DNA from 2 places in the Marinobacter sediminum genome. Region 1 is predicted to be linked to the other one. Evidence: predicted binding sites of a transcription regulator. Region 1 holds the regulator's gene; the other holds the start of a gene.
What was found. The regulator sigma-54, encoded in region 1, starts transcription at its own class of promoters, with help from an activator protein. The targets are predictions, from matches to a motif close to ANTGGCATNNANNTTGCTNT.

Region 1 (7,701 bases):
CATTATGATACGGTCCATCGGGTCGTCACCGCAGAGGGTGGAGAAGACACCGGCTCCGGCACCGGCCGTGTCGAAATGGTTATCCAGCCACGCAGCACCAGCAGCAAACAGGGATCAGATGGCAGTTCTCAGAGCCAGTAATCTGGCAAAAAGCTACAAGCAGAAAAAAGTGGTGATTGACGTCTCCCTGGAAATCCGAAGCGGCGAGATTGTCGGCCTGTTGGGACCCAATGGCGCAGGGAAAACGACTTGCTTTTACATGATTGTAGGGCTGGTGCCCGCAGACAGAGGTCGAATCACCATCGACAGCCAGGACATTACGCCCTTGCCCATGCATGGCCGCGCCCGGAAGGGAATTGGCTACCTGCCCCAGGAAGCATCGGTTTTCCGGAAACTGTCGGTACGTGACAACATTATGGCCATCCTCGAGACTCGCAAGGGGCTCGGACGGGCTGATCGCGAGAGCAAACTGCAGGAGCTGCTGGAGGAATTCCATATCACCCATATCCGCGACAGCGTGGGCATGGCATTGTCAGGGGGCGAGCGCCGCAGGGTGGAGATAGCCAGAGCGCTGGCAATGGAACCTGCATTTATTCTTCTGGATGAGCCCTTTGCAGGCGTTGATCCGATTTCGGTGAGCGACATCAAGCACATTATCCGCCACCTCAGGGATAAGGGCATTGGCGTGCTGATCACCGATCACAATGTGCGGGAAACCCTGGACATCTGCGAGAATGCCTACATCGTGTCCGGCGGGCACATCATCGCCTCTGGAAATTCAGAAGCGATCCTTGCCAACGAGCAGGTTAAGGAAGTGTATCTGGGCAGCGAATTCAGGCTGTGACTTCCTTTGGCCGATTGTGTTGATGAACTGTAGCAAGTAAACTCGGCAAAGAACTTGCAGGGTTTTTTCCCGTAGCGGCAAGTGACCGGCATACAACGAATTTTTATGTGACTGTCCACGAAGCAGAGCGCTGATGAGTAACGGATCCTGAACCATGGTGATGAAAGCCTCCTTACAGTTAAAGCTGGGTCAAAGCCTGACCATGACGCCCCAGCTGCAACAGGCGATCCGGCTACTGCAGCTTTCCACACTCGACCTTCAACAGGAAATCCAGCAGGCACTGGAATCCAATCCGATGCTGGAAACCTCTGAGGATGACGACGAGCCGGAATCCAGTTCGGGCGAACCGGACTCGAACAGCGAAGACGCCGGCTCAGAGACAACAGCCGAAGCACAGCCGGACAGCAGCCAGGACTGGGATCAAACGGAAAATGGTCCCGACTGGGCTTCGGAAAATGAGATTCCGGATAACATTCCCGATGACCTGCCTGTCGACACTGCCTGGGACGATATTTACCAGTCGGCTCCCGCACCGGCAGCCCGGAACGATGATGAAAACGACCACGATTTCGAGACCCGCAACTCCCCCACCGAAACCCTCCGGGATCATCTGGAGTGGCAACTGAACCTGACGCCACTGAGCGAACGGGATCGGGCCATTGCGCACGCCCTGATGGATGCGGTGGACGACAGAGGCTATCTGACCAGTCCCCTGGAAGAAATTCACACCGGCCTGGTTGATGAAAACGAGGAAGATCCGCTCGAGCTGGACGAGGTTGAGGCGGTATTGCATCGCTTACAGCACTTTGACCCCCCTGGCGTGTTTGCGCGAGATCTTCAGGAATGCCTGTTAATCCAGCTGAGCCAGTTACCTCCGGACACGCCCTGGCTGGCCCAGGCGCGGTTGGTCATTACCCATTACATCAATTTGCTGGGCAACAGGGATTACGCCCAGCTACTGCGCCGGAGCCGGTTAAAAGAAGACCAGCTAAGAGAGGTTCTGGCCCTGATTACCGGCCTGAACCCTCGCCCGGGTGATGTCATCGACCAGGCCGAGCCGGACTATGTCATCCCTGATGTTATTGTCCGCAAAGACAACGGACGCTGGCGCGTAGAGCTGAATCCGGAAATCGCTCCGCGCATTCGCGTTAATGCAAGCTATGCTTCTCTTATAAGGCGAGCGGATAGCAGCGCTGATAACACCTACATGCGGGATCAGCTTCAGGAGGCCAAATGGTTTATCAAGAGCCTGCAAAGCCGCAATGAAACCTTGCTGAAGGTGGCAACCCGCATCGTCGAGCACCAGCAGGGATTTCTGGACGAGGGTGAAGAGGCCATGAAGCCGCTGATCCTCTCTGATATTGCCCAGGCGGTGGAGATGCATGAGTCGACGATTTCCCGTGTTACTACTCAGAAATTCATGCACACCCCCCGGGGAATTTTTGAACTCAAGTACTTCTTCTCCAGTCACGTCAGCACGAATGAGGGTGGTGAATGCTCCTCCACGGCAATCCGTGCAATGATCAAGAAGCTGGTTGCAGCAGAAACTCCCAAAAAGCCGTTGAGTGACAGTAAAATTGCAGCCATGCTAGGGGAACAAGGTATCAAGGTGGCGAGACGCACGGTGGCCAAGTATCGAGAAGCGATGCATATACCACCCTCAAACGAGCGGAAGCGACTGGTATAGGGAGCCTTTTACTTTACAGGCCTTGCCCAGGAACACGATTCGCCGGCGCGCGATGCGCCAGCACTCAGCCCGGCCCCCTCGGGAGTCGGCATGATGACAACAGGAGACGCCTATGCAACTCAATATTTCAGGCCATCACGTAGAACTGACTCCCGCATTGAAAGATTACGTTTCAGAAAAATTTGGCAAGCTGGAACGCCACTTTGACCACATCAGCAATTGCCAGGTAACCCTGGAAGTGGAAAAAGTGCGCCAGATGGCGGAGGCGACGCTTCACGTGGTTGGTGGTGAGATTCACGCAAAGGCTGAGAATGGGGATATGTATGCAGCGATTGATTCGCTCATTGACAAGCTGGACCGTCAGATCCTCAAGCATAAGGAAAAGAATGTAGACCGGATGCACGGAAACGGGTCTCGTTAAACGCCCGTTTTCATGCGTGTCATCTAATCGCGCTGCGGCATGGCTAACCTGCCGCAGCCTTTTTTTTACGGAAATGCAGTCGATTCATGAGCGACACATCCCTGACCATTGACAACATCCTTGCACCGGAGCTGAGTCTTTGCCGGATACCTGCATCCAGCAAGAAACGGGTTCTGGAATCCATTGCCGAGCAGATCAACCAGCATGACGGCTCGCTCAGCGAAACCCAGATCTTCAATAATCTGGTCGCGCGTGAGCGCCTGGGCAGCACCGGTATTGGCCAAGGCATTGCCATACCCCATTGCCGCCTGGAAGGACTGGATCACGTCGTCGGCGTTCTGCTCACGCTGGAAGAAAGCATCGAGTTCGACGCCATCGATAACCAGCCGGTGGATCTCGTGTTTGCCCTCGTTGTTCCCAAGGAGGCAACCAGCGAGCACCTGGAACTGCTCAGCCAGCTGGCCGAGAAATTTAACGAACGCGCATTCTGCGATCGTCTGCGCCAGTGTGAAGATGCCAAGACACTTTATGAGCGCATGACAGCTGCAGACGGCTAACACTCATTGTTGTGGAGACAGGGTGACCATGAAACTGATCATCGTCAGTGGCCGGTCCGGTTCGGGCAAGAGTACAGCACTCCATGTTCTTGAAGACCTGGGGTTTTACTGCATTGACAACCTCCCCATAGGATTGCTGTTTCCCTTGACCCGGGAAGCCGCGAACCAGGTAACACCCGGTCGGCTGGGAAAAATGGCGGTCAGTATTGATGCCCGCAACCTGTCCGGCGAGCTGGCCAACTTCGAAGAGATTTACCGGCGGCTCGAGGAAACCGAAGTCACAGTCGAAATCATATTTCTCGACGCCGATGAACAGTCCCTGCTCCAACGGTTTCACGCCACTCGACGCAAGCACCCACTCAGCGATGACAGGACGTCCCTTCGGGAAGCCATCAACAACGAGAAAAAGTGCCTGGAGCCGCTCGCCAAGCTTTCCGATCTCTACGTGAACACCACCGGCATGTCCATGTACGAGCTGCGGGATATGATCAAACAGCGTGTCGTTGGCCGGAAGGACCAGGAGCTGGCCCTGTTGTTCCAGTCATTCGGTTTCAAGCACGGCGTCCCGCTGGACTCGGACTATGTCTTTGACGTCCGCTGTCTGCCAAATCCGTACTGGGACACCAGTTTGCGTAAGTTCGTCGGCACCGACCAGCCAGTAATCGACTTTCTGGAAAAAGAACCGGCCAGTCGGAAAATGATCGATGATCTGACTGCATTTCTCGAAGCCTGGCTTCCCTCTTTTGCTGACAGCAACCGCAGCTATATGACCATTTCAATTGGTTGCACTGGCGGGCAACACCGCTCGGTCTATGTCTCGGAACAGCTTTGCAGCCATTTCCGACAGCGCTACAGTAACGTTCAGGTCCGCCACACCGAGCTACCGCACCTGCAAACCCGTGAAGAGATCTGAGCCAGCATGATTCGCCGCCCCATCACCATCATTAACAAGCTGGGACTGCATGCCCGGGCCACCGCCAAGCTGGTCAACACGGCATCGGAATTCGACAGCAGCGTAAAAATCAGCGGCAAGGGCCGGGAAGTGGATGCCAAGAACATAATGCAGGTGATGATGCTTGCCGCCAGCCAGGGTACCGATGTCGAACTGGTTGCGGATGGGCAGGACGAGCAGGATGCCATTGATGCTCTGGTTGAGCTGATTAATGACTATTTCGGAGAGGGCGAGTAATACCAGGCTTGCTGCGGCCAGAACGGAATCTTCTGCGGCATTCAACGACAACTCTTTCTCACCTGTGCCACCTAACTCCGCTATAATACAGGCGTTTTCTGACTGTGGGTAATTCATGACCGATATTCTGGAAAAAAGCCAGGCCCGCCAACGCCTTCGCTCCCTGGGCGAAGCCCTGGACAGTGGTGCCCTGAAACAGGTTGCCCGTATTCTGAACGGCGGCCTGAGCCCCAGTGATATTGCCCACCTTCTGGAATCTTCCCCGCCCCGCGAGCGGGCCCTGCTGTGGAATCTGGTCGATAAAGAGCTGGAAGGGGAAGTTCTCCAGTACCTGAGCGACGACATCCGTGGTTATTTCCTGAGCCAGCTCAATGCGCAGGAACTGGCGGATATCATCGAGGATTTCGAGTCGGACGATCTCGCCGACCTGCTGCAGCAATTACCGGACACGGTGATCCAGGAAGTTCTGGACACCATGGACGACCAGGACCGGCAACGGGTCGAAGAAGTTCTCTCCTACCCGGAGGACACCGCCGGCGGTCTGATGAACACGGACACCATCACGGTGCGCCCGGACATCAGCATTGACGTTGTACTCCGTTACCTGCGCAGGCACCGTAACCTGCCACCCATGACCGACAACCTGATCGTCGTCAGCCGGCGGGATGAATTTATCGGTATGTTGCCAATCACCAAGATGCTGGTATCGAACCCTGCAGCGACAGTGCGCGAGGTGATGGACACCGAAATTGAGCCAATTCCGGTCACGCTCTCCGACACCAAGGTTGCCACGCTGTTTGAACGCTACGACCTGATCTCGGCTCCAGTGGTGAATGAAGACGGTCGACTGCTAGGTCGTATCACCATCGATGACGTGGTCGACGTAATCCGGGAAGATGCCGATCACTCCCTGATGAGCATGGCCGGTCTCGACGAAGACGAAGACACCTTCGCGCCCGTCTGGAAAACAACACGGCGCCGCGCCGTCTGGCTGGGTATAAACCTGATTACGGCGTTCGTCGCCTCCGGCGTTATCGGCCTGTTCGAGGAGACGATTACCAAGGTGGTTGCGCTTGCCGTACTTATGCCAATCGTTGCCAGCATGGGGGGCATCGCCGGGAGTCAGACCCTTACCCTGGTCATCCGCGGCATGGCCGTGGGGCAAATAAGCGGCGCTAATGTGCGCTGGCTGTTAAACCGGGAGTTCCTGTCTGGCGCGATGAATGGCGTTTTCTGGGCGCTGGTGGTTGCCACGGCTGCGGCTACCTGGTTCCAGGACCTGATGATTGGAGCCATTATTGCGGCCGCGTTGATCATAAACCTTATCGCCGCCGCTCTGGCGGGAACCATACTGCCCCTGTTCCTGAAATCAAGAAACATTGATCCGGCCCTGGCGGGCAGCGTGATCCTGACCACTGTTACCGATGTGGTCGGGTTTATGGCTTTCCTCGGCCTGGCCACCGTGTTTTACGCGTAACCGACGCACAACACCGAAAAACAACGGATTTACCATGAGTCAGCACGACCACCACGAAGACGAAGAAGAGTATGGCAAAAGCAAATCCCAGTTGAAGCGGGAAATGCACGCCCTGCAGGACATCGGCAAACGGATGCTCGAACTGAGCAACGATCAGCTCGATACTCTGCCAATCAGCGAGACCCTGCGCGCCGCCATTGAGGAATCACGCCGGATCCGCCAGAACGAAGCCAAACGCCGCCATCTCCAGTATATCGGCAAGGTTATTCGACAGGAGGATGATCCGGACGCACTAAAGCTGGCCATCGATGCTTTTGATGCCGGCAGTGAAGAGCATACCCGTCGCCATCACCTCGCCGAACGCTGGCGCGACCGTATGATTTCAGAGGGTGATTCAGTGGTCGGAGAGTTCTTCAGCTACTGTCCGGACGCAGACCTTCAACACCTGCGGAATCTCGCCCGTAACGCCCGCAAGGATGTGGAAAAGCAAAAGAACACCGGTCAGTCCCGGAAACTGTTCCGTTATCTCCGGGAATGCATCGACGACGCCGAAGCGACAAACTGACGGGCAGGCCGGCTGGTTACAGCCGGCGATGGTCCCACACCGGCATCCGCTTACGCAGCTGTGAGAGCTGTTCCACATCCAACTCCGCCGTCAACACTCCCGCCCCCTCAGCGAGCTCTTTCACAACCTTGCCCCAGGGATCGCAAATCAGGCTGTGGCCGTAGGTTCGGCGGCGTTCGCTGTTTTGCCCACCCTGTCCCGGGGCAACGATCCAGACCTGGTTTTCGATCGCCCGCGCGCGGGTAAGCACGTGCCAATGGGCATTTCCGGTCTGCCAGGTGAACGCACTGGGTAAGCATACCCACTCAGCGCCTTTTTCTCGCAAAGCCCGAAACAACTCCGGGAAGCGCAAATCATAACAAACAGCGAGGCCAAGCTTGCCGACTGGCGTATCCAGTGTTACCAATTGCTCACCGGGCTCGAAGGTGTCCGACTCCCGGTATTGGCCGTGGGCGTCATCAATCGTCGCATCAAACAGGTGAATCTTGTCATAGCGAGCGACTTCCCGGCCCTGATCATCGAACACCAGACAGGAGGACCTGACCCGCTCCTCAATGCTGGAACCATCAGGCCGATCCGCCAGAGGTAGTGAGCCGCCGACGATCCACATCCCGAGCTTTTTCGCCTGTTCCGCCAGAAAAGTCCGGATAACCGGCTGTGCCGAGACTTCTACTTGTCCGCAATCCACCATCTGATCGGTTGCCAATACGGCAAAATTTTCGGGCAGCACCGCGATCAGAGCCCCTTCACTGGACGCTTTTGCCAGTAATTTCCGGGCCTCGTTCAGGTTGGCGTCGATATCATGGGTGCTCACCATCTGGATGGCGGCAACCCGATTGGAAACAGATGTGTTCATAAACAACAGCTCCTGCTATTCACCGTTATCAAACACCCGCCGAAGGTCTACCTGCGGATCGTCCCAGGTACCAGTCACACTGTAACTGGCACTGGTCAGCTTGCT
Region 2 (7,701 bases), 1.6 Mb from region 1:
CTGAGAGATCGGTACCAGTAACATCACGGATCATGAGACGAAGCCGGCGGACTGACGTATTGCTTTGGTGTTACTGAAACCGGGAGCAGTCCGATGTCATTTGAAGATCAACAGGCTGATCTTTCCAGGCTTATTGAAATGGCCTGGGAAGACAGGACCCCTTTCGAGGCCATCGAAACCCTGTATGGCTTGAAAGAGCAGGAAGTCATTCGCCTGATGCGCCGGGAGCTGAAGCCGTCGAGCTTCAGGTTATGGCGGAAACGGGTCACAGGAAGGAAGACAAAACACCGTATGCTGAGACCCGCCGGTGTCGAGCGAGGGTATTGCCCAACCCAATACAAGCCCCGTTAACGGTGCAACGGTTGGCAATACCAACTGGCTTGAGCGATCATACAGGCTCACATTCCCATCAGCGTAAAGGACGACATTTCATGGCACTGTTCAGCCAGAAAAATGCCGAAGATCAACTGAAGTCTGAGGCGGATAACGTCCATAGCGCAGACCTTGAAAAACTGCTGGACCGGCAGCGAGCCATTGAAGACAAAGTGAAAAATAGTGGCAAGCTCAAGCGCTTTAGTGCAGACATCCACTTGATGTTCTCAATGATTCGGGACTACTGGTATGGCAACTATCGCAGCGTGCCCTGGAAAACCATCGCCGCCGTCGCCGGTGCCCTGCTATACGTTCTGAATCCTCTCGACGTCATTCCCGATATCATTCTGGGCTTCGGCTTTCTGGACGATGCCGGGGTTGTCGCTTTCTGCCTGAAAATGGTTGAGTCGGACCTGCATCGTTATGCTGCATGGAAAGAACAAGAGGAAGATCACAGACCATCGACCCAATCCAATTGATTGAATACTGAACTACCGGTAGTCTCACTTTTCGACCATCAAACAAGCATCTGCCTCCGGAGCAAACGTGGATTTCGCTACCCTGATCGGCCTCGTAGGGGCCATCGTACTGATCGCTTCAGCGGTAATCCTCGGCGTGTCGCCGGATGTGTTCGTCAATGGTCCGTCACTTCTGATTGTCATCGGGGGCAGCGCACTGGTGGTGCTGGCCAAGTTCAGTTTTGCCCAGTTTTTCGGTGCCTTTGGTGCGGCCATCCGCGCCTTCAAGTTCAAACTTCCCGAAACCCGTGCCGCCATTGAGGAACTGGTAGAAGTTGCCCAGATTGCCCGTAAGGAGGGCCCCCTGGGTCTCGAAGGCAGGGAGGTTGGCTCACCCTTTCTCAGTCAGGGCGTACAGATGCTGGTAGATGGTCAGAATGGCGAAACCATCAAACAGCTACTCAGCAAGGAACGGTTGATGACGCTGGAACACAACCGCTCGGGCGCCAAGGTGTTTACTGCGCTGGCCGATGTCGCCCCGGCCATGGGCATGATCGGTACACTGATCGGCCTGGTCCAGATGCTATCCAACATGGAAGATCCAAAATCCATTGGGCCCGCCATGGCCGTTGCCCTGCTGACAACACTTTACGGCGCCATGCTGGCCACTATGGTCGCCTCGCCGATCGCGGACAAACTGTCACTTCGGATGACCGAAGAGGCCCGTATGCAGTCGCTCTACACTGATGCGCTGGTGGCAATTCAGGAAGGTACCAACCCCAGAGTCATCGAACAGCTTCTCTCCAGCTATCTGCATCCGAAAGAACGGAACAAGGCAGGAGAACCAGAAGCTGCGGGCGGATAGCCGATGGACGAATTGCCCGAAGAGGAAAAGCCGGGGATCCCCGCCTGGGTCGTGACATTCGCCGACTTGATGTCATTGCTGATGTGCTTTTTTGTTCTCCTGCTGTCGTTCTCGGAGATCGATGCCCAGAAGTTCAAGCAGATTGCGGGCGAGCTCTCCAAGGCGTTTGGTGTTCAGCGCGAAGTGCCGGCGCTGGAAATTCCCGAAGGCACGAGCCCCGTTTTCGACAAGTTCTCACCGGCACCACCAGAGCCCACGGTGGTCAATGAGGTCAAGCAGATCACCACAGACCAGCAGCCGGAACTCCAGACGTTCAAAAGTCCAACCGAACGGGCGGTGGAATCGGCCAAGCAGGAAACCATGGATCAGAGCGCCGAAGAAATCATGGCGGTGCTGGACGACGCGATCCGTGATGGCAGGATCGCTGTGACCCAGGGCAAGCACCGTATCGTTATCCGCGTTGAAGAAAAGGGCTCTTTCCCGTCAGGGTCGGCGGAACTCACCTGGGAGTTCGAGGGACTCCTGCTGGAGATGGCCAGTGTCCTGGCCAACATTCCCGGTAAGCTGACGGTTGAGGGGCACACCGACGACGTTCCTATCCGCACCTCACGCTTTTACAGCAACTGGGATCTCTCTGCGGCACGTTCTGCCGCCGTAGCCAATGTGCTGCTGGCCACCGGAGATATCACTCCCACACGCCTGGCGGTCAAGGGTCTTGCCGATACGGAACCCAGGGTTGCCAACACATCCGCTGAAAACCGGGCAAAGAACCGCCGCGTGGAAATCATCGTTGACCTTTCCGGCCCCCTGCAGGAACAGGAAATTGAGCTGAAAGAACTCATTGAGTCGGAATCCCTGAATCAGGAAACAGTCATCGGAATCGAGTCCGATGATGCGCCGACCAGTAAGATTAACTGGTAATAGCCAATGCCCTCCCGAAGACCAATTCAGTGCACGCCGACGGAAAACGCACTTCTTCAGTGCGTAAACAAGGCAAACCTCCTCACTGCCAGGACCTGACATCCTGCCAACCCCCTACCCCCTAATGATTTGCATTATTTTGGAACATCTATTGCTTAAAGTGCACCCTACCAATGCACAGACAGCCCGGCAGAGGCTGATAAACACAACATCAGGAGAGATAACCCGTGGACATCACGAGTGCAGTACACACCCTGACCGAAAGCGCCAACACGCTGTTTATTCTTATCGGTGCCATCATGGTACTGGCCATGCACGCCGGCTTTGCCTTCCTGGAAGTGGGCACGGTCCGACACAAAAACCAGGTCAACGCCCTGGTTAAAATCATGACCGACTTCGGCGTATCCGCAGTGCTGTATTTCTTTGTCGGTTACTACGTCGCCTACGGCAGCCACTTCATGACCGGAGCCGCCGAACTGACGGCCGGCAATGGTTACGAGCTGGTTAAGTTCTTCTTCCTGATGACCTTTGCCGCCGCAATCCCGGCCATCGTCTCAGGCGGTGTTGCCGAACGTGCCAAGTTCTATCCCATGCTGATCGCTTCCGGCCTGATTGTCGCGCTGGTTTACCCGTTCTTCGAAGGGCTGATTTGGAACGGTAACTATGGCTTCCAGGGCTGGCTGGAGAACCAGTTTGGTGCAGCATTCCACGACTTCGCCGGCTCTGTTGTAGTGCACGCCGTGGGTGGCTGGGTCGCACTGGCAGCTATCCTGCTGCTCGGTGCCCGCAACGGCCGCTATCGCAATGGCCGCGTGGTGGCCTTTGCCCCGTCGAACATTCCTTTCCTGGCGCTCGGCGCCTGGATCCTGACCGTTGGCTGGTTTGGTTTTAACGTTATGTCTGCGCAAACCCTTGATGGCATCAGTGGCCTTGTGGCTGTGAACAGCCTGATGGCCATGGTTGGCGGTATTCTCGTGGCCATGGTGCTGGGCAAGAAAGATCCCGGCTTTATTCACAACGGACCGCTTGCCGGCCTGGTCGCTGTGTGCGCAGGCTCCGATCTTATGCACCCTGTTGGTGCGCTCATTACCGGAGCGGTAGCCGGCGCTATCTTTGTCTACCTCTTCGAATGGGCCCAGGACAAGATCGAACGTCTGGACGACGTTCTGGGTGTCTGGCCTCTGCACGGTGTTTGTGGTGTCTGGGGCGCGATTGCCTGCGGCATCTTTGGCCAGGAAGCCCTGGGCGGTCTCGGCGGTGTGAGCCTGATGTCACAGATCATCGGAGCCGTTGCAGGCGTGATCGTGGCCTTTGGCGGCGGCCTGGTGGTCTATGGGGCAATCAGTGCCATCTCCGGCCTGCGCCTGACCGAGGAAGAAGAGTTCAACGGTGCAGACGTCAGCGTCCACCGCATTGGCGCAACCGCGGTCGAATAAACATCTTTTTTTCCTGCTTTCACAGGCGGCCATCTGGCCGCCTGTTTTATTTTACCCGACCCTAATTGACAGATACCCGGCCGTCGCCTTTTCTTAAAGAACCCAATAATAGCGATCTGACACCGACTGGCCCGTCTTTTGCTGCCTGATACTTCCATAGGTGCCAAATCCACTGGCACGGTCAAGGGAGACGAGCAGAATCATGCTGATTCAGACACCAGGCGAAGGCCTGTATGACGAGTTGTTCGATCAGGACAACCGGGTACGCCCCCATTACAAGATGCTTGAGGAATGGTTGGTCAACGCGGATGAGGGCCTGATCGCTGAAAAACGCAGAGAAGCCGACGTTCTGTTCCAGCGATTGGGCATCACCTTCAACGTTTATGGTGAGGACCAGGGGGCAGACCGGCTCATCCCGTTCGACCTTATACCTCGGGTTATCTCCGCCAGCGACTGGCAGAAGCTTCAGGCCGGACTGCGCCAGAGGGTGCAGGCACTCAATCGTTTCCTGTTTGATATCTACCATGGTTTTGACATCGTCCGGGCCGGTGTCATCAGCGCCGAACAGGTCTTTGCCAATCCCCAGTATCAGCCCGGAATGCAGGACCTGAAACTGCCCCGCAACCTGTACTCCCATATTGCCGGTATCGACCTGATCCGCCATAACGACGGTGATTTCTATGTACTGGAGGACAACCTCCGCTGTCCCAGCGGTGTCTCCTACATGCTGGAAAACCGACGAATGATGATGCGGTTGTTTCCGGAGCTGTTTGCCCACGCCCCGGTGGCGCCCATTGACCATTACCCTAACCTGCTTGGCGAAACCCTGCGGGCCGCCTCGCTCAAGCCGGACCCCACGGTAGTGGTGCTGACCCCCGGTCGTTTCAACAGTGCCTATTTCGAGCATGCGTTCCTGGCGCGGCAAATGGGCGTGGAACTGGTGGAAGGTGCCGATCTGTTCGTGCACCAGAACAAGGTCTTCATGAAAACCACGGTGGGTCCGCAGCAAGTGGACGTAATCTACCGCCGTATTGACGATGATTTCCTCGACCCTCTCGCGGGCAACCCAGACTCCATGCTTGGTGTCCCCGGACTCTATGCCGCCTATCGTACCGGCAATGTCGTGCTGACCAACGCCATGGGCACCGGGGTCGCAGATGACAAGTCTATCTACCCTTATGTTCCGGACATGATCCGGTTTTATCTGGATGAGGAACCCATCCTGAAAAATGTCCCCACCTGGCAATGCCGCAAAGAGAAAGACCTGAAGTACGTGCTGGATCACCTTTCTGAGCTTGTGGTCAAGGAAGCCCAGGGCGCCGGCGGTTATGGCATGCTGATCGGGCCCAAGGCCAGCAAGAAAGAACTTTCCACCTTCCGCAGCCTGCTCAAAGCCCGACCGCAGGATTACATTGCCCAACCCACTCTCAGCCTGTCCACCTGCCCGACCTTTGTGGATGAGGGCATTGCACCCCGACACCTGGACCTTCGCCCGTTTGTGCTTTCCGGGAAAAAGATCCAGATGGTGCCGGGCGGCCTGACCCGCGTGGCTCTCAAGAAAGGCTCCCTGGTGGTGAATTCGTCCCAGGGTGGCGGCACCAAAGACACCTGGGTAATGGAGGATGACTTATGCTGAGCCGCGCTGCCTCCAGCCTGTTCTGGATGGCCCGTTATCTGGAGCGGGCAGAAAGCCAGGCAAGACTGCTTGATGTCAGTCTGACCATGGCCCTGATTGATGTACCGGAAGACCGGGTCGAACAGTTATCGGTCCCATTGCTGGTCTCCGGAACCCGGGAGATCTTCTTTGAATACCACGAGGAAATCACACCCCAAAACCTGATTGACTTCCTGTTACTCGATGACCGCCATCCGGCCAGTGTGTACAACATCATTCAGAATGCCAGAGACAATGCCCTGCATGTCCGCGGCAACCTGTCGGCCGATGTCTGGGAGAGCATCAACCAGGCATGGCTGGAACTCAAGGAGCTTCAAAAGAAAGGGGTAACAGAATCCAATGCCAGTAGCGTTTTTGACTGGGTTCGGGAGCGCTCTCACATGTTCCGGGGTGCAGCTTACGGCACGCTGCTGCGAAACGATGCTTTCCACTTCCTGCGTCTCGGCACTTTTATCGAACGGGCGGACACGACGGCACGGGTGCTCGACATCCGTCATGTTATGGCCGTGAGAGCCATGGAAGAGCACGCCACACAGTCGTTCTTCGAGTGGACAGCCGTTCTGCATTCCCTGGCGGCCTTCGAGGCCTATCAGAACACCTATGGTCACAACCTGGAGCCCATGAATGTTGCCGAACTGCTGATCCTTGAAGCGGATGTGCCCCGCTCTCTGCATGGCTGTCTGAAAGAAATTGCCAGCCTGCTTGAGCAGATTGAGAGTGGTAACGCGAAGCGCTCCCGCCGCCTGGCTTCCAGCTTGTATGCCAACATTCATTACGGCGACCGCGATTACATAGCAGAGCGCGGACTGAACGAGTATCTGGTCGACTTTCTGGATCGCATTCAGGGTATTGCCGGGCAAATCCAGAAAGACTATATGGGGTGGAAGCAATGAGACTCAACATTCATCATCAGACACGGTATACCTACGAAACCCCGGTTCAGAACAGCATTCAGTACATCCGGCTGACGCCGCGGAACACGCCCCAGCAGCGTATTCATGACTGGAAGCTAAGCACGCCGGGCGAAACCAGCCAGATGATGGACGGTTTCGGCAACCCGGTGACCGTGATGACACTCGATAACGCTGTCCCGGAAATTGTTTTGACGGCGGAAGGCGTGGTGGACCTGACCGGTAAACCGCTGACCCGTGACGACTCACCCTTCCCGCCCCAGGTGTTTCTGCGGCACACGCCGCTGACCGAGACGGACAAAGCCCTCAAGAAGTTCGCCAGTCAGTACTCGTGCAACAAGCGAAGCCTGGTGCGCCTGATGAAGCACCTTCGTGAGCACATTGCCTTTATGCCGGGTGCCACCACAGTCACCAATACCGCCAGCGAAGCCTTCAAACTCGGCGCCGGAGTATGCCAGGACCACACCCATATTTTCATTGCCTGCTGCCGCCACATTGGCGTGCCGGCCCGCTATGTCAGCGGCTATATTCATTCCACCAGCGATGACCATGTCGCCACTCACGCCTGGGCCGAAGCCTGGATAGGCAGCAACTGGCACACATTTGATGTGGTCAACACCCTGAATGTGGCAGAGAGCCATATAAAGCTGGCCGTAGGCCTGGATTACCGGGATGCGGCACCCGTCCGGGGCGTGCGCAGCGGTGGCGGCATGGAGCATATGGAAACTCGGGCGTGGGTAACGGAGGCCACGGGCACTCAGTAACAAAAATCATGGAAATGCGTCAATAAACCCTCACACCCGACCGGGAGTTATGATTAGACTACGCTCGTTTTCAAAAGCCTTATCAGGAGGGCTTCATGACTTATTGCGTAGCGATGCGACTTGCCGACGGGCTGGTGTTCGCATCGGATTCCCGGACTAACGCCGGTTTTGACCAGATTTCCACATTTCGGAAAATGCATGTCTTCGAGCAGCCCGGAGAGCGTGAACTGGTGCTGTTATCTGCAGGCAATCTGGCCACCAGCCAGAGCATCATCAGTCTGCTTGAGCGACGGGCAGGC

Region 2: a site for sigma-54 is predicted at 4,178-4,197, ahead of KFJ24_RS16785 (circularly permuted type 2 ATP-grasp protein). Genes of this name have one in related genera too.

Annotation. Positions count from the first base shown of each region.
Region 1 covers NZ_JAGTWY010000001.1:1,991,874-1,999,574, forward strand. The annotation lists gene lptA (lipopolysaccharide transport periplasmic protein LptA) at 1-141, shown strand, start outside; gene lptB (LPS export ABC transporter ATP-binding protein) at 119-844, shown strand; gene KFJ24_RS09465 (RNA polymerase factor sigma-54) at 1,005-2,531, shown strand; gene hpf (ribosome hibernation promoting factor) at 2,644-2,952, shown strand; gene ptsN (PTS IIA-like nitrogen regulatory protein PtsN) at 3,039-3,509, shown strand; gene rapZ (RNase adapter RapZ) at 3,538-4,422, shown strand; gene KFJ24_RS09485 (HPr family phosphocarrier protein) at 4,429-4,698, shown strand; gene mgtE (magnesium transporter) at 4,814-6,175, shown strand; gene yjgA (ribosome biogenesis factor YjgA) at 6,210-6,740, shown strand; gene KFJ24_RS09500 (carbon-nitrogen hydrolase family protein) at 6,757-7,596, opposite strand; gene KFJ24_RS09505 (YhdP family phospholipid transporter) at 7,612-7,701, opposite strand, start outside.
Region 2 covers NZ_JAGTWY010000001.1:3,594,754-3,602,454, reverse strand. The annotation lists gene KFJ24_RS16815 (tRNA-uridine aminocarboxypropyltransferase) at 1-21, shown strand, start outside; gene KFJ24_RS16810 (TIGR03643 family protein) at 94-351, shown strand; gene KFJ24_RS16805 (YkvA family protein) at 432-851, shown strand; gene KFJ24_RS16800 (MotA/TolQ/ExbB proton channel family protein) at 919-1,695, shown strand; gene KFJ24_RS16795 (flagellar motor protein MotB) at 1,699-2,616, shown strand; gene KFJ24_RS16790 (ammonium transporter) at 2,844-4,052, shown strand; gene KFJ24_RS16785 (circularly permuted type 2 ATP-grasp protein) at 4,255-5,688, shown strand; gene KFJ24_RS16780 (alpha-E domain-containing protein) at 5,682-6,620, shown strand; gene KFJ24_RS16775 (transglutaminase family protein) at 6,617-7,402, shown strand; gene KFJ24_RS16770 (proteasome-type protease) at 7,498-7,701, shown strand, end outside.